DNA from 3 places in the Diaphorobacter sp. JS3050 genome. Region 3 is predicted to be linked to each of the others. Evidence: predicted binding sites of a transcription regulator. Region 3 holds the regulator's gene; each other region holds the start of a gene.
The links. Region 3 encodes FNR, which switches genes on or off when oxygen is low (the NO sensors DNR and NnrR bind a similar motif). Its sites were predicted from a motif close to TTGATNNNNATCAA; they were not measured.

Region 1 (5,487 bases), 1.3 Mb from region 3:
CGACAGCAGCACCAGCGCGCGCCGCTGCGGCAGGCGGCTCATGGCGCGGTCGCGAGCGGGGCCGCGCCCTCGCGCATGCTGCGCACGATGGCGGCCAGCGCCACTCCGTAGGCCGGCACGAAGAACAACAGGCTCACGGCCAGCTTGATGACATAGTCCACCACGGCGATTTCGCCCCAGTGGGCGGCCATGAACGCGTCGGGGCTGCGCCAGAAGGCGATGGAGAAGAACGCCGCCGTATCCAGCGCCTGGCCGAACACCGACGCCGCCGCAGGCGCCAGCCACCACGAGCGGCTGCTCTGGCGGATACGGTCGAACACCTGGATGTCCAGCAGTTGCCCCAGCACGTAGGCGGCAAAGCTGGCAAAGGCGATGCGGAACACGAAGGTGTTGAAGTCACCCAGCGCCGCCCAGCCGTTGAAGCGGCCTTCATGGAACAGCACGCCCACCACATACGACGCCACCAGCGCCGGCAGCATGGCGCGGGTGATGACGCGGCGCGCCTCGGCCTTGCCGATGAGCCGCACCGTCAGGTCGGTGGCCAGAAAGATGAACGGGAAGCTGAACGCCCCCCAGGTGCTGTGAAAGCCCAGCAAATTGATGGGCAGTTGCACCAGGTAGTTGCTGGCGATGACGATGGCGATATGGAACGCCACCAGGAGGGAGAGGTACAACGGCACGCGCGATGGTGCCTTCAGCGAGGTCATGGCAGTCCTTTTTGGATGGGACCTCTGCAATACCTGTAGGGATCAGCACGCTGCAAATCGGTATGGGACGCGAAGCGCAAACCACAGCGGTGGCAGGGCCACCCCGAGGATTTGCATCGACGCAGGCCACCGAGCCCACAGATGCGTGCGGCACTACAGGTGTTGCGGAGGTTCCTGGATGGGGGCGAGGGAACCCATGGTGGCAACAGAGCCGGGGCGCGATTGTAGGCACATTTGCGCATCCCACCCGCGCACAGGGTTGCGCCGCGTATTTTTTTCAAGGCACCCGTCACACAATGCATGCACCGCACGTCTTAGGGGCGTGAACGCGACAACCTCACTCGCCATGGACCAGCACCTCGCCGCCTTTCAGCAGCACCGCCCACGCCTGGCGGGCGTGGCCTACCGCATGCTGGGCAGCCGCACCGATGCCGAGGACGTGCTGCAGGATGCCTGGGTGATCACCACCGTCACCCGGCTGTGCGTGGACCGGCTGCGCGCCGCGCGCATAGAACGCACGGCCTATGACGGCCCCTGGCTGCCGGAACCGTGGATCCCCGGCGACAGCGCCCCGGCCGCCGATGCACGCGCCGAACTGGCCAGCGACCTGTCCGTGGCGCTGCTCGTGGTGCTGGAGCGCCTCACGCCCGACGAGCGCGCCGCCTTCCTGCTGCACGACGTGTTCGACAGCGACTACCCCGAGGTGGCGAGCGTGCTGGGCAAGGGCGAGGCCGCCTGCCGCCAGCTGGTGCACCGCGCGCGCACCCAGGTGCGCCAGCCCAGGGTGCGCTTCACGGCCACACCCGAGGCGTCGCGTGCGCTGGTGGAGCGCTTCGTGCAGGCCATGCGCACGCAGGACCATGCGGCGCTGCTGGCGCTGTTCGCCGAGGATGCGCAGTGGACCGCCGACGGCGGCGGCAAGGTGCGCGCCGCCGCCAAGCTGCTGCACGGGCCGCGTGCGATCGCACGCCTGGCCGCGTCGGTGTGGCGCCTCTACCTGAGCCACCAGACCATGGAAGCGGTGGACGTCAACGGCGGCCCCGGGCTGCTGCTGCGCGACGCGGGCGGCGTGCGCGCCGTCATGGCCTTCGAGACCGACGGCGTACATATCCACGCGGTGTATTCCGTCCTCAACCCCGACAAGCTGCGCGGCCTGTAGGCCTGCGCGCTTCGCCCGGCACCGTCTGCGCGGCGGCGCCGCGTTCACCCCTTTTCTCTCACCCCCCTGCAAGGGGCCTTCCATGTCCTCAGCCCCCCGCATCAACCTCCCTCGCCACGCCGCAAGCTATGCCGCCATGTACGGCCTGCAAAAACACGTCGATGCGGGGCAACTACCCGTCCAGTTGCACGAGCTGGTGAAGATGCGCGCCTCGCAAATCAATGGCTGCGCGTTCTGCATCGACATGCACGCCCGCGAGGCGCGCGAGCATGGCGAAAGCGACCGGCGGCTGCACCTGCTCAGCGCCTGCCGCGAGAGCGGCGTGTTCGATGCGCGCGAATGTGCCGCACTGGCCTGGACCGAGGCCCTCACGCGCCTGGAGCAGTCGCAGGTGTCCGACGCCGTGTACGACGAGGTGCGCGCGCAGTTCAGCGAAGCGGAGATCGTGGAGCTGTCGATGGCCATCGTCGCGATCAACGGGTGGAACCGGCTCAGCGTCGCCTTTCGCACCCCGCCCGGGATCCACACGCCAGCCTGAGCATGCGAGCGGAAACCCTGACAACGCGCCAGGGCAAGCATGGGGGCGCCGCCGCCTAAGGACCCGAAAATCTTGACGCATGTCATGCTTCCGCCACAGACCCGCGAACTGTCATCAGCAGCCTGGCAACAGCGGCGCACAATGACCGCGAGCCTCGGCCCGGCCGGGGCCTAACAAAGAGAAAGGAAGCTGCCATGCCATCGTCCCCGGCCTCATCCCCCCCGCTCCTGCACCCGCTGCTGGGGGCTTCACGTTCACGCAGCGCATAGGTCTATGGGCCGCCATCGCGGTGCTGCTGGCCATCGCGTTCATGCCCGCCCTGCCGGGCCTGCCGCAGGCCGGGCAGATGATGCTGGCCATCCTCGCTTTCGCGGTGATCCTGTGGATGACGGAAGCTCTCGACTATGCGGTGAGCGCCGTCGTTATCGGCGCGCTGATGATCGTCCTGCTGGCCATCAGCCCCGTGCCAGGCAAGGAGGCGGCAGGCGCCATGATGGGCACGCGCGCCGCGCTGCCCTATGCCCTGGGGGGCTTCAGCAACAGCGCCGTGGTGCTGGTGGCGGCGGCTTGCTTCATCGCCGCGGCCATGACGGCCACGCAGTTGGACAAGCGCATCGCGCTGCAGGTGCTCTCGTACGTGCCCGCACGCGCCAACCACGTGGCGATGGGCGCGATCCTGGTGGGCTTTCTGCTGTCGTTCATCGTGCCCAGCGCCACGGCACGTGTGGCCTGCCTCATGCCGATCATGCTGGGCTTTCTGTCGGCCTTCGGCGCGGACCGGCGCAGTAAGTTCGCAGCCCTGTTGGTGATCACCGCCGCGCAGACCGCCAGCGTATGGAACATCGGCATCAAGACGGCCGCCGCACAGAACATGGTGGCCATCGGCTTCATTGAAAAGCAGTTCGGCCAGACCATCACCTGGGGCGAGTGGTTCGTGGCTGGCGCGCCGTATTCCATCGTGCTGACCTTTGCGCTGTACTTCATCATGACGCGCATGCTCAAGCCCGAGATGGACCATATCGTCGGTGGGCGCGAGGCCATCCAGCGCCAGTTGGCAGAACTGGGCGCCATGACCGCCAACCAGTGGAAGCTGCTGGGCATCACGCTGGTGCTGCTGGGCTTCTGGGCGACCGAGGGCGTGCTGCACGACGTGGACACCACCACCTCCACCATCGTGGCCATCGCACTGATGCTGCTGCCGCGCCTGGGCGTGATGGGCTGGAAGGAGTCGCAAAGGGGCTTTCCCTGGGGCACGGTGCTGCTGTTCGCCGTGGGCATCGCCATGGGTGCGGCCCTGCTCAAGACCGAGGCCGCGCCCTGGCTGGCCCGCCTGATCGTGGACAGCCTCGGCCTGGCCAACGCCACGGCATTTGCCATCTTCATGCTGCTGGCCCTGTTCCTGATCGTGATCCACCTGGGTTTTGCCAGCGCCACAGGCCTGGCCTCCACCATGATCCCGATCATCATCAGCGTGCTGCAGGCGGTGCAGACGCCGGGCATCAACCCCATCGGCATGACCATGCTGCTGCAGTTCGTGGTCAGCATCGGCTTCATCCTGCCGGTGAACTCGCCCCAGGGCATGCTGGCCTACGGCACCGACACCTTCGACATCAAGGACTATGTGCGCACGGGCCTGGTGCTCACCGCCGTGGCCATCGCGCTGCTGGTGGTGTTTGCGCTGACCTACTGGCCCTGGATGGGCTACATGACCCTGCCGGCGCGCTGAGGCCCCATCGCCGGCCGGTGGCCCATGCGATTACAGGCATTTTTGGCCTGTAGCCTTTTACTGATAAGCGGTAGCAGCTATCAAAAGGTTAGCAGCTACCGCCTGCTAGACCACCACCGGCTCCGGCTCCAGCCGGATGCCGAAGCGCTCGTACACGCTGGTCTGGATGGCGCGCGCCAGCGTCATCACCTCGCCGCCGGTCACGCTGTCGTCGGGCGTGCCGCGGTTGACCAGCACCAGCGCCTGCTTGTCGTACACGCCGGCCTTGCCCACCGTCTTGCCCTTCCAACCGCAGGCGTCGATGAGCCAGCCCGCCGCCAGCTTGATGGTGCCGTCGGGCATGGGGTAGTGCACGATCTTCGGGTCGCGCGCGATGATGTCCTGGCACTGCTCGGGCGTGACCGTGGGGTTCTTGAAGAAGCTGCCGGCGTTGCCGATCACGGCCGGGTCGGGCAGCTTGGCACGGCGGATCTCGCACACCCAGTCAAAGATCTGCTGCGCCGTGGGCCGGTCCACGCCCGCCTCCTGGCGCTTGCGCTCCAGGTCCAGGTAGCCCAGCTCAGGCGCCCAGTCCTTGCGCAGCAGAAAGCGCACATGGGTGATGACCGCGCGCCCGGCCAGCCCCATGCCACGGTGCAGCCCCCCGCCCTCGTGCGGCGCCTGGGGCGCGGCATGCTTGAACACCGAGTCGCGGTAGCCGAAGGCGCACTGGGCTGCGTCCAGCGTGAAGGGGCGGCCCGTGGCCAGGTCGATGGCCACCAGGGAATGAAAGCGGTCCTGCAGTTCCACGCCGTAGGCGCCGATGTTCTGCACGGGCGCCGCGCCCACGGTGCCGGGAATCAGCGCCAGGTTCTCCAGGCCGGGGTAGCCCTGGGCCAGCGTCCAGGCCACGGCCTCGTGCCAGACCTCGCCCGCGCCGGCCTCCACGATCCAGGCCTTGTCGGTGTCTTCCAGCAGGCGCAGGCCCTTGATCTCCATCTTCAGCACGAGGGGCTTGACGTCGCCGGTCAGCACGATGTTGCTGCCGCCCCCCAGCACGAACACCGGCTGGCGCTCCAAGCGGTGGTCGCCCAGCAGGTCGTGCACGTCCTTGGCCGAGCGCACGCGCACCAGGGTGTGCGCACGCGCGGCGATGCCGAAGGTGTTGTAAGTCTGCAGGGGAACATTTTTCTCGACTAACATCGACCGGATTGTCGCACCCGCCCCCAGGCGGGCGCGGGTTTGTACCGAGTTAGCCGCGAGTGATGCCATGCCTTCTTTTGATACCGTCTGTGAAGCCAACTTCGTTGAAGTGAAAAACGCCGTGGAGAACACCGCCAAGGAGATCGGCACGCGCTTCGACTTCAAGGGCACCTCT
Region 2 (5,487 bases), 500 kb from region 3:
GCGCCGCCACGCGGTGTCTTGTGCCGCAATGGCTTCCGCCACCACGGCCGCGGCTGTGCCCTGGTAGGCCGGCCACAGCGGGTTGCACCAGAGCAGGTGCTTGACGTCGGTGAGGATCAGCTCCTGGTGCTGCTGCTCATGCTGCAGGCCCAGTTCCACCAGCGCCAGCACGTCACCCGGAACTTCGGGCTGCGACAGGAGCTGCTGCATGCGCGCATCCACGTCGGCGCGGTAGGCCCGCACGGTGGCCAGGTCGGGCCGCGTGATCAAGCCACGCTGCGGGCGCGGGTGCTGCCGCCCCACGCCGTGGTAGTACGAGTTGAACAGCACGCGGAACGCCGGATCGAATGCTCGGAAGCCGCTCTCGTGCGCCTCCAGGACGAAGGTCTCGAAGAACCAGCTCGTGTGTGCCAGGTGCCATTTGACGGGGCTGGCGTCGGGCATGGACTGGGCGCAGCAGTCCTCGGCCGAGAGGGGCCGCGCCAGCGCCTCGGTGGCCGCGCGCACCACGGCGTAGCGCAGCGCCATCGAGGGCTGCGACTGCTGCGGCGACGACGGCAGCGTGGGAGTCGAGGGTGGCAAGCGCATGTGGTATCCCCTGGCGGCATCACGCCTGGGCATGCACCATGGCGAACCAGCCGCGATCGTCCGTCCAGGCCTGCGTGCGCGTGAAACCCGCTTCATGCAGCAACGCGGTGAAATCCGGCAGCGGGTACTTGTAGCTGTTCTCGGTATGGATGCGCTCGTCCGCCGCAAAGTCGCGCCCGCCGCCCGGCCAGCGCACGCGCTGCGGCCCCGCGGCCTCCAGGTGCATTTCGATGCGCGAGGCATGGGGGTTGAAGAAGGCGCGGTGGCGCCACTGCGCGGGCACGAAGTCGCTGCCGACCAGGCGGTTCACGTGGGCCAGCGCGTTGCGGTTGAAGGCCGCGGTCACGCCGGCGGCGTCGTCGTACGCGGCCTCCAGCACGGCCACGTCCTTGGGCAGGTCGAACCCGATCAGCAGGCCGCCATCGTCCAGCGCCAGTTCGCGCATGTGCCGCAGCAGGGCCAGTGCCTGGGGTGGGTCGAAGTTGCCGATGGACGAGCCGGGGTAGAAGACGAGGCGGCGCGCGCCGGGAACGTCCGGCGGCAGGTGCACACCCCGGGTGATGTCCGCGCCCACGGCGCGGGCATGCAGGCCCGGCAGTGCCACGCGCAGGCGCGCGATGGCATCCCGCAGGTAGTCGGCGGAGATGTCCACGCCCACGAAGTGCGTGGCCCGCACCAGCGCGCAGAGCTCGCGCGCCTTGTCGCAATTGCCCGCCCCGGGCTCGATCACCACACGCGCCGGGCCTACGGCCTGGGCAATGGCGTGCCCGTGGCGCCGCAGCAAGGCACGCTCGGTACGCGTGGGGTAGTACTCGGGCAGTCGGGTGATGGCCTCGAAGAGTTCCGAGCCCCGCTGGTCGTAGAAATACTTGGGTGAGAGCGCCGCCTGCGGCTGCAACAGGCCGGCCAGGATCTCGTCGCGTTCGTCGCCCACATCCGCGGGCGGCTGCGGCGGTGCCAGGCCGAGGTGGTGAAGGACGCCGTCAAGCCGAGCAAGGGGAGAAACTGCAGACATAGCGCTGCAGCGTAGGCCACCTGCCAACGCGCCCCTGCAATCCAACGACACCTCTTCAGGTAGGACGCACGCGCGATCTGCAGGGCAATCCACAGTGCACCTCTTGTGCCGGATTGCCCGCTGTGGTTGGCTTTTTCGCCGCCCTGCCAATAAAGGATCAAATCGGGCGGAAGCGCTTGCCCATCAAGCGCAAATAGCTCCTTCAATGAGAGCATCGATTTACCGTCCGCCGAGGATAAAAAAAGGGCCGGCGCATGCGCCGGCCCACCCCACCATGAAGAACGGAACTTGCGTGCTTAGAAGCGGTAGCCCACGCCCACGCCGAACAGCACCGGGTCGACCTTGAAAGTGCCCACGCCGCGCACGTCGGTGTCGATGTACACCTTCTTCACGTCCACGTTCAGGGACCAGTTCTTGTCCAGCGCATAGTCGAAGCCCACTTGCAGGGCACCGCCCCAGCTGTTGCGCTTCACGTCCAGGCCCGCGGGCAGCTTCACGCTGGAAAAGCGCGTGTAGTTGACACCAGCGCCCACGTACGGCTTGAACGCGCCGAAGTTCGTGAAGTGGTACTGCAGCAGCAGCGAGGGCGGCAGGTGCTTGAGCGAGCCGATCTTGTCGCCGTTCAGGCGCACGTCGTGCTTTTGCGGGTAGGTCAGGACCAGTTCGGCAGCGAGGTTGGGCGTGAAGAAGTACGAGACGTCGACTTCAGGAATCCACTTGTCGTTGATGCTCACGCCCGCGTCGCCGGCGGCACCGTTGTTGGCGCTGTCCAGATGCACCGCGCGTGCACGCACCAGCCAGGAACCTTCCGCAACCTGCTGCGCGAAGGCAGCGCCGGAGGTCATCGCACACAGAACGGCCAGGGCCAGAAGATTCTTTTTCATGTTGACTCGATACGTTGGGTTGACCGGGGACGACCCCCGTGCACGTATTAAGCCCACGAGTAATATGGTCAATATTGCCGCAGATCAAACCCAGAATCTGTGTGTATATTCGTATGTGTCTATTCCGTCACAAACGGCGGCATATGGCCTCACTCAATGCGTGCCATTGGCAGCCGCCTTGCCGCGCAGCCGTCCCACCAGCGTCCACCCCGCCAGCACCACGGCGCCCGCCACCAAGCCCACCATGGCATTGAGCAGGTTGGTCACCAGCACCGACCACAGTCCGCCCAGCGGCCAACCCTGCACCGCCGCGCCCACGCCCTCGACGGCATGGTGCAGCGCCGGCACGCCATGCACCAGGATGCCCCCGCCGACGAGGAACATGGCTGCGGTGCCGACCACCGACAGCGTCTTCATGAGCCAGGGAGCGGCCGCGACGATGCCGCGGCCCAGGGCCTGTGCCGCGTTGCTGGCCTGGCGGCTGAGCCACAGGCCCAGGTCGTCCAGCTTCACGATGCCCGCCACGAGGCCATAGACCCCCACCGTCATCAGGACGGCAATGCCCGCCAGTACCGCCACTTGCTGCGCAAAAGGCGCGCCCGCGACGGCGCCCAGGGTGATGGCGATGATTTCGGCAGAGAGGATGAAGTCGGTGCGCACGGCCGCCTTGATCTTGTCCTTCTCCACCCGCGCCAGGTCCACATTGGGATTGGCGTTGGCCTGCGCATGGATCGCGTGTTGCACGGCATCTTCCTCGGGCGTGTGCAAAAGCTTGTGCGCGAGCTTTTCGCAGCCTTCGAAGCACAGGAAGGCCCCGCCCACCATGAGCAGCGGCGTCACGGCCCACGGCGCGAACGCGCTGATGAGCAGCGCCGCCGGCACGAGGATGGCCTTGTTCACCAGGGATCCGCGGGCCACGCCCCACACGACGGGGATCTCGCGCTCTGCCCGCACGCCCGTGACCTGCTGGGCATTGAGCGCCAGGTCGTCGCCCAGCACCCCTGCGGTCTTTTGCGCCGCCACTTTGGTCATGACGGACACGTCGTCGGCCATGGCGGCGCTTTTCTTGGCGGCCACCTTGGTCATGAGGGCCACGTCGTCCAGGATGGTGGCGATGTCGTCAAGCAGGGTCAGAAGGCTGGCGCCGGCCATGGGTGAGTTCCTTTCAAGAAGCCGCCATTCTGAATGAAAACACCCCTAACGCATGTGGGACAAGCGCTGACAGCTATTGTTTTTGCAATACGGTGGGCAGGCGTACCATGGCGGCATGCCCTCTCGCACTGCGTCCTCGCGCCCCGTGCGCACCGCCGCCGCGCTGGCCGCGCTGGTGCTGTCCGCCTGCGCCGGCCCGTCGGCGCGCCTGGGCGTGGGTGTGCCGGTGGGGCCGTTCAGCGTGGGCGTCGGCGTGGGTTCGGGCGGCGTATCGGCCGGGGTGGGCACCGGCGTGGGGCCGGTGGGCGTCGGAGTGGGAGTGCACCCAAGCGGCCAGGTGACTGGCGGCGTGGGCGTGGGTGCCTCGGTTCCCATGGGCGGCGCACACGTCGGAGCCGGCGTGGGCTCATCCACCGTGCTGCACGATCCGTACCGGCCGCCGCAGCCACCCGCGCCGGCGGCGCCGTCTTCCGGCGGCCCGACCCTGCAGTGGCGCGACTCGCACGGGCGCATCGTGCCCGAGTGCCAGGCGCGCGGCGGCTGCTAGCCGCGCGCCGCGGCGCCGATCACCCCACCCACTTGCGTGCGTTGCGCCACACGCGCATCCAGGGGCTGAACGCGTCCTTGCCCCCCGTGGCGGCCAGATCGGTCCAGCTCATCTGGATGTTGCGGAACACACGCTCGGGGTGCGGCATCATGGCCGTGAAGCGTCCGTCCGCCGTCGTCACGGCCGTGAGCCCGCCGGCGCTGCCATTGGGATTGAACGGGTAGCGCTCGGTCGGCTGGCCATGGTTGTCCACGAAGCGCATGGCACGCACCACCTTGTCGGCATTGCCACGGTACTGGAAGTTGGCATAGCCCTCGCCGTGCGCGACGGCGATCGGCAGGCGGCTGCCGGCCATGCCCTGAAGGAAGATGCTGGGCGATTCCAGCACTTCGACCATCGACAGGCGCGCCTCGAAGCGGTGGCTCTGGTTGGTGGTGAAGCGCGGCCAGTCCTGCGCGCCAGGGATGATGTCGGCCAGTTCGGCAAACATCTGGCAGCCGTTGCACACGCCCAGGGCGAAGGTATCGCCACGCGCGAAGAACTGCTGGAACTGGGCCGACAGGCGCTCGTTGAACGTGATGGAGCGCGCCCAGCCGATGCCCGCGCCCAGCGTGTCGCCGTAGCTGAAGCCGCCGCAGGCCACCACGCCAGCAAACTGCGCCAGGTCGGCACGGCCGGTCTGCAGGTCGGTCATGTGCACGTCGAACGCCTCGAAGCCCGCCTCGGTGAAGGTGTAGGCCATTTCCACGTGCGAGTTCACGCCCTGCTCGCGCAGCACCGCCACACGCGGGCGCGCGCCAGTGGCGATGTACGGCGCGGCCACGTTGTCCAATGGGTCGAACGTGAGCTGCACGTGCATGCCGGGGTCTGCGGGATCGCCGGCCGCGGCGTGCTCGCTGTCAGCGCAGGCGGGATTGTCACGCTGCTGGCAGATCTTCCAGCTCACCGCGTCCCATACCTGGTGCAGGTCCGGCAGGCTGGCGCTGAACACGGCCTTGGCATCGCGCCACACCTGCAACTCGCCCTTGCCCGCATCGATGGGCGAGGACAGCGGGCGCGTCTTGCCCACGAAGTGGCTGCAGGTGGACAGGCCGTGCGCGCGCAGCGTCTGCATGACCTCGTTGCGCTCGCTGGTCCTCACCTGCAGCACCACGCCCAGTTCCTCGTTGAACAGCGCGCGCAGCGTGCGCTCCTCGCGCCGGCCGCTGATCTGGGCGCCCCAGTTCTTGCCCTCGCCGCTGTCCATGCGGCCGTCGGTGATGCCGTCGCCCTCGGTGATGAGCATGTCCACGTTCAGCGCC
Region 3 (5,487 bases):
AAACAGGACCATGCACAAGGCTCCGCGGAGCACGCTTCCGCTGAGTGCGGCAGTCAACAGTGCGGTATACAGCAGGCCGCATGGCAGGAGCGCCCAGGCCACACCCGCGGTCAGGAGCCCGCCAGGCCGAGAGACCAAGGGCTTGACCTTCGCCCAGGCAGCACGCCCCGCCCGCTCAACCCACAAGGGCTGCTGCGCTTGCACCATCATCATCCCGCCCCACGCGAGGATGAGCACGTGCATCAGCGTCCAAAGGGGGCGCAATGCCGAGGTGCTTTGCCCCAGCCATGCGAGTTGCTCCATAGCCAGCGCAACCACCGCCCCTGCGGCGCCGTAGCCAATCAGGCGCCCCACGTGAAACTGCGCTACCCGTTGGAGGATTCCGCGGCGGGACGCCCATTGAATGGTGTGGGTGGCGTCCGGCGTGCCACCCAGCCCCGTAAGCGCCGCGCAGGGAACAGAACACATCGCCAAACAGTGAGCCCCTCCCATCAGCCCCATCAGGAAGGCCGTCGTGGCCAGCGCCCACAGCATGGATCAAATAATCCGGGAAAAGCGAGCGCGGTTACGGTCAGCCTGTAGATACTTGTCGAACACCATGGCCACGCCGCGCACGAAATACCATCCCATGGGCGTGACTTCAACGCCCTCATCACTGATTTTCACCAAGCCCTGAGCCGCCATTTCTTGCAGTTGCTGTAATTCCGCATCGAAATAACTGCGGAAATCAATCAGCCAGGACTGTTCCAACGGCTCAAACAGCAATTCACCTTGGCACATCAACGCCATGATGACTGCGCGGCGCACCAAGTCGTCCTTGGTCAACGCCAGCCCGCGCACCACAGGCAAATGCCCCTGGTTAATGCAGTCGTAATACTCGTCCAGCGTTTTCACATTTTGGCTGTAAGTAGCGCCCACGCGCCCGATGGCAGAAACGCCCAGACCAATCAGGTCGCAATCGGGCTGCGTGCTATAGCCTTGGAAATTGCGGTGCAGCCTGCCTTGCCGCTTGGCCACCGCCAGCGCATCGTCAGGCAGCGCAAAATGGTCCATGCCCACGTAGACGTAGCCGGCTTCCTGGAACACATCAAGTGACCGGGCCAGCATGGACACCTTGGCCGAAGCCATGGGCAACTCGGCCGTGATGATGCGTCGCTGCGACTTGAAGCGTTCTGGCAAGTGAGCGTACGCATACAGCGCGATCCGGTCTGGCCGCAGCTCGGCTACCTGCGCCAAGGTGCAATCAAACGACTCCGGTGTCTGTCGCGGCAGCCCGTAGATCAAATCCACGTTCACCGATTCAAACCCGAGCTTGCGAGCCGCATCGACCAACGCGAACACCTTTTCGGCAGGCTGAATGCGGTGCACGGCCTTTTGTACTTCAGGGTCGAAATCCTGCACGCCAAAGCTCAGGCGATTGAAACCCAGCTCCGCCAACAATCCCAGCCGCGCTTCATCCACGGTCCGGGGGTCCACTTCTATGGAGTACTCCCCCCCCGGAACGAGGACGAAACTGCGCCTCAGCATGCCCATCAGTTCGCGCAAACCGTCATCCGTCAGAAAAGTAGGCGTGCCTCCGCCGAAATGCAGCTGGCTCACATGCTGACCCACACCGCAGTGCGCCGTATGCAGGTCGATCTCACGGCTGAGGTAACGCAAGTAGACCTCTGCCCGCTCTGGATGCCGGGTAATGATCTTGTTACACGCGCAGTAATAGCACAGCGATTCACAAAACGGGATGTGGACATAAAGCGACAAAGGCATCGCCTTGGCTACCGACCCCACGCGACGCTGCTGCAGCGCAAGGATGTATTCCCGCTCGCCAAAAGCCTCGACAAAACGATCAGCAGTCGGATAAGAGGTGTAGCGCGGCCCTGGGACGTCAAAGCGACGCAGGAGCTCTGTTGTAACAACGGTCATGACGGGATTCCTTGCACTTTCATATCACTGTGCCGTAGAGTCCCCCATGAGTCCTTGACGTTGATCAAGCGCCCATAAGGTCCTTGTGGCGACAATTTGACTTCGGCTCAAAGTCGTCCAACGGCCTACGGCATTCCATGTCTCCCAGCCGTTCAGAGGTAAGCTCAAGCCATGAACAGGGTTCCCATGCATACGAATCTCCAGACCATCAAAGTTGCCTGCTCAAACTGCAATCTGCGTGAGCTGTGCATGCCCGTGGGTCTGGACGACCAGCAACTCAAGCGCATCGATGACATTGTTGCTGTACGACGCAAGATCAAGCGTGGCGGCACGCTTTTCCGGAACGGTGAACCCTTCACATCCCTTTTTGCCATCCGCACCGGATTCTTCAAGACCTGTGTCGCCACCGAAGACGGTCGCGACCAAGTGACAGGTTTTCAAATGGCGGGCGAGATCATCGGCCTGGATGGCATCGTGAGCGACCGTCACACTTGCGATGCGGTAGCGCTTGAAGACGCCGAAGTATGCGTCATGCCTTTCGATCGTATTGAAGAGTTGTCGCGCGAAGTAACGGCACTACAGCACCATGTGCACAAGATCATGAGCCGCGAGATTGTTCGCGAGCATGGGGTCATGCTGTTGCTGGGGAGTATGCGTGCCGAGGAACGCCTTGCCGCATTCCTGTTGAATCTCGTACAACGCTTGCATGCCCGGGGTTTCTCACAATCCGAATTGGTGCTGCGCATGACACGCGAAGAGATCGGCAGCTACCTGGGATTGAAACTGGAAACCGTCAGCCGCACGTTTTCGAAGTTCGTGGAAGAAGGTATTGTGGAAGTAAAACAGCGCCATGTGCGCATCGTCGATACCGATGCGCTGAAGCGAATTGTCAACAGCCAGCAAGCCTGCCATTAAGCCTCGGTTTTTTGCTCATTCATAACTGATCGGCGGAAAGATCAGGAAACGTATTTGGCGCAATCAGCCGGCCGCGCCCCTTTGGGCACGGGGCAGCGATTCAACTCAAAGGGCGAGAGTGACAACAGCGTCGTCAATGCGCTGGAAGCCATGAGTACGAACCAGAACGTGAAGAAGGCGATGGTATACACACCTTCGCGCGAGAGATGCAGGGGTTGATCAAACCACTGCAGCGCTTCTGGATCCACGAAGGCGAACACCACCATTTCCATGACGCCCGCCATCAAAAAGGCCGGCCACGCGATCCACATCAATCGTTGCATCCACATTCGCCCATCTCCTAGCAGGTGTAGTTGACAGCCTAGCATCTGTTCTCCGGCATGCAAAGAGGACTCGCCCTGCCGGTCAGCGCGGTTGATCCTCCAGCGGAGTAGCTGCATGGTTGCGCCCCTTCATGGCAGGCGTCATGTCGCCCCCAGACTCCTTCAGGGTCTCGTTGATGTTCAATCCCCGTTGGTAATAGTCTTCCGCGATGACGGGGTCAGGTTGGCTCACGGCCAGCCAGAGGGTCACGAAGCCCGCAATGATGACAATCACCGGCCCCGCGATGACAAGCCAGACATGGCCAAACGTCCACCAAGGCTTTCCTGCGTCTTCCAGATTCATGGGGGAATTACTCGGCATTTATACCAACTCCTCGCTCATTTATGAGCACAGCTTGTTCATTTGCATTCCACGACCGCCTTCAGCGGGGTACAAGGAACACGGATTTCTCTGCCACTTGGGCTTTATCACCCTGCGCTTGAATATCGAAATACACCGTATGCGATCCAGGAGATGCTGAGCCATACGGAATTTGAAGACGGACAACCACCCATCGGGATTCCGCCGGTCCGATGTCAATTGCGGTCTCGGACGCCACTTCCAGCCCTTCCATGCCGTGGGCGCTGATGGTGTAGCGCTGCGCCCCCTCCGTGGCGTTCATGATCTGCAGCCGGTAGATATTTTCCAGCTTGCCTCCCGCCACGATGCGCGAGAGCGCAGCGCGGTCGCGCACGATGTCCACCTTCAACGGGGTGCGTACCACCAAGCTGGCCAGCATGCCGATGCACAACACCACCAGCACCGCTGAATAGAACAACACACGGGGTCGCAGCACGCGTTTGAGCATTTGCGATTGGGTCCAGTGGTTCTTGACGCCGTTCTGCGTCGAGAAACGAATCAGCCCGCGCGGATACTTCATCTTATCCATCACGGTATTGCAAGCGTCCACGCAGAGACCGCAACCAATGCATTCGTATTGCAGTCCGTTGCGAATATCGATACCCGTTGGGCAGACCTGGACACACAGCGTGCAATCGATGCAGTCACCCAGTCCCGCAGCTTTGTGGTCTACCATCTTGTTACGGGGCCCGCGAGGCTCGCCGCGCTCGGGATCGTAAGAGACGACCAGCGTGTCCCTGTCGAACATTGCGCTTTGGAAACGCGCATAAGGGCACATGTATTTGCACACCTGCTCGCGCAGGAATCCTGCGTTGCCGTACGTGGCCAACCCATAGAAGATCACCCAGAATATCTGCCACCCTCCTTGCAGGGCCAGCAACTCTTCCCCCAGCTCGCGAATCGGAACGAAATAGCCCACGAAGGTGAAGCCGGTCCAGAACGCGACCGCAATCCAAATGGCTTGCTTGACAGATTTTTTCCAGATCTTCTCAAATGTCCACGGACCATTGTCCAGGCGCATACGGGCACTGCGGTCGCCTTCGACTTTGTGCTCGATCCACATGAACATTTCCGTGTATACGGTCTGGGGACAGGAGAAGCCGCACCACAGGCGTCCCGCCACTGCGGTAAACAGAAAAAGCGACAGCGCGGAAATAATCAGCAAACCCGTCAGATAAATGAAGTCCTGCGGGTAAAGCACCAAACCAAAAATATAGAAACGGCGTGCTCCGAGGTCAAAGAGCACCATTTGGCGCTGGCCCCACTCCAGCCATGGCAGGCCATAGAAAACCAGCTGTGTCAGAAACACCATCGCCCAACGCCAACGGGCGAACACTCCACTTATCGAGCGTGGATAGATTTTCTTTTGCGCCTCATAGAGCGAAATGACCTCGGTCTGCGAACTTTCGGCCCCCACTGGCGTGATAGGAATCACCTTACGGGGCTGACCTTCGGCTGGCTTCATGGTGGAATCTCAAAAAGGAAGTGCAACTTCCAAAACGCAAAACGGCCGGCGCCCCTCGACGGGGAGCCGGCCGCACAGGGAGCATCAGCGCGGGGCGCCGGCCTTATTGGACAAACCCCAGACGTATGCCGTCAACACCTTGATCTGTGCATCGGTCAACTTGCCCGCTTGGGCAGGCATCTCGTTGGTCTTGCCATTGTTGATCATAGCGGTGATGGCAGCTTCGCCCCAGCCATGCAGCCAGATGTCATCCGTCAGATTAGGGGCACCCAGGGCCACATTGCCCTTGCCGTCCATCCCGTGGCATGCAGCGCACGCAGTGAACTTCGACTTGCCCATAGACGCCTTCAGGGAGTCATGCGGGCTTCCCGACAGGCTCAGGACATAGTGGGCGAGGTTGCGCACATCTTCCGGCGAGCCCACGGCGGCCGCCATGGGAGGCATGACGCCAATGCGCCCATCGT

Region 1: HND92_RS12150 (DASS family sodium-coupled anion symporter) is a predicted target of FNR. The motif match lies at 2,477-2,490, and genes of this name have one in related genera.
Region 2: HND92_RS08660 (OmpW family protein) is a predicted target of FNR. The motif match lies at 2,562-2,575, and genes of this name have one in related genera.

The regions. Positions count from the first base shown of each region.
Region 1 is NZ_CP053553.1:2,524,144-2,529,630, forward strand. It holds gene queC (7-cyano-7-deazaguanine synthase QueC) at 1-42, opposite strand, end outside; gene HND92_RS12135 (7-cyano-7-deazaguanine/7-aminomethyl-7-deazaguanine transporter) at 39-707, opposite strand; gene HND92_RS12140 (sigma factor-like helix-turn-helix DNA-binding protein) at 1,054-1,866, shown strand; gene HND92_RS12145 (carboxymuconolactone decarboxylase family protein) at 1,949-2,404, shown strand; gene HND92_RS12150 (DASS family sodium-coupled anion symporter) at 2,604-4,130, shown strand; gene murB (UDP-N-acetylmuramate dehydrogenase) at 4,236-5,312, opposite strand; gene HND92_RS12160 (YajQ family cyclic di-GMP-binding protein) at 5,380-5,487, shown strand, end outside.
Region 2 is NZ_CP053553.1:1,771,828-1,777,314, reverse strand. It holds gene egtB (ergothioneine biosynthesis protein EgtB) at 1-588, opposite strand, end outside; gene egtD (L-histidine N(alpha)-methyltransferase) at 608-1,603, opposite strand; gene HND92_RS08660 (OmpW family protein) at 1,900-2,487, opposite strand; gene HND92_RS08655 (DUF808 domain-containing protein) at 2,641-3,639, opposite strand; gene HND92_RS08650 (hypothetical protein) at 3,755-4,186, shown strand; gene purL (phosphoribosylformylglycinamidine synthase) at 4,206-5,487, opposite strand, start outside.
Region 3 is NZ_CP053553.1:1,273,458-1,278,944, reverse strand. It holds gene HND92_RS06310 (sulfite exporter TauE/SafE family protein) at 1-534, opposite strand, end outside; gene hemN (oxygen-independent coproporphyrinogen III oxidase) at 538-1,920, opposite strand; gene fnr (fumarate/nitrate reduction transcriptional regulator Fnr) at 2,092-2,835, shown strand; gene HND92_RS06295 (hypothetical protein) at 2,877-3,164, opposite strand; gene HND92_RS06290 (FixH family protein) at 3,241-3,519, opposite strand; gene ccoG (cytochrome c oxidase accessory protein CcoG) at 3,581-5,023, opposite strand; gene ccoP (cytochrome-c oxidase, cbb3-type subunit III) at 5,108-5,487, opposite strand, start outside.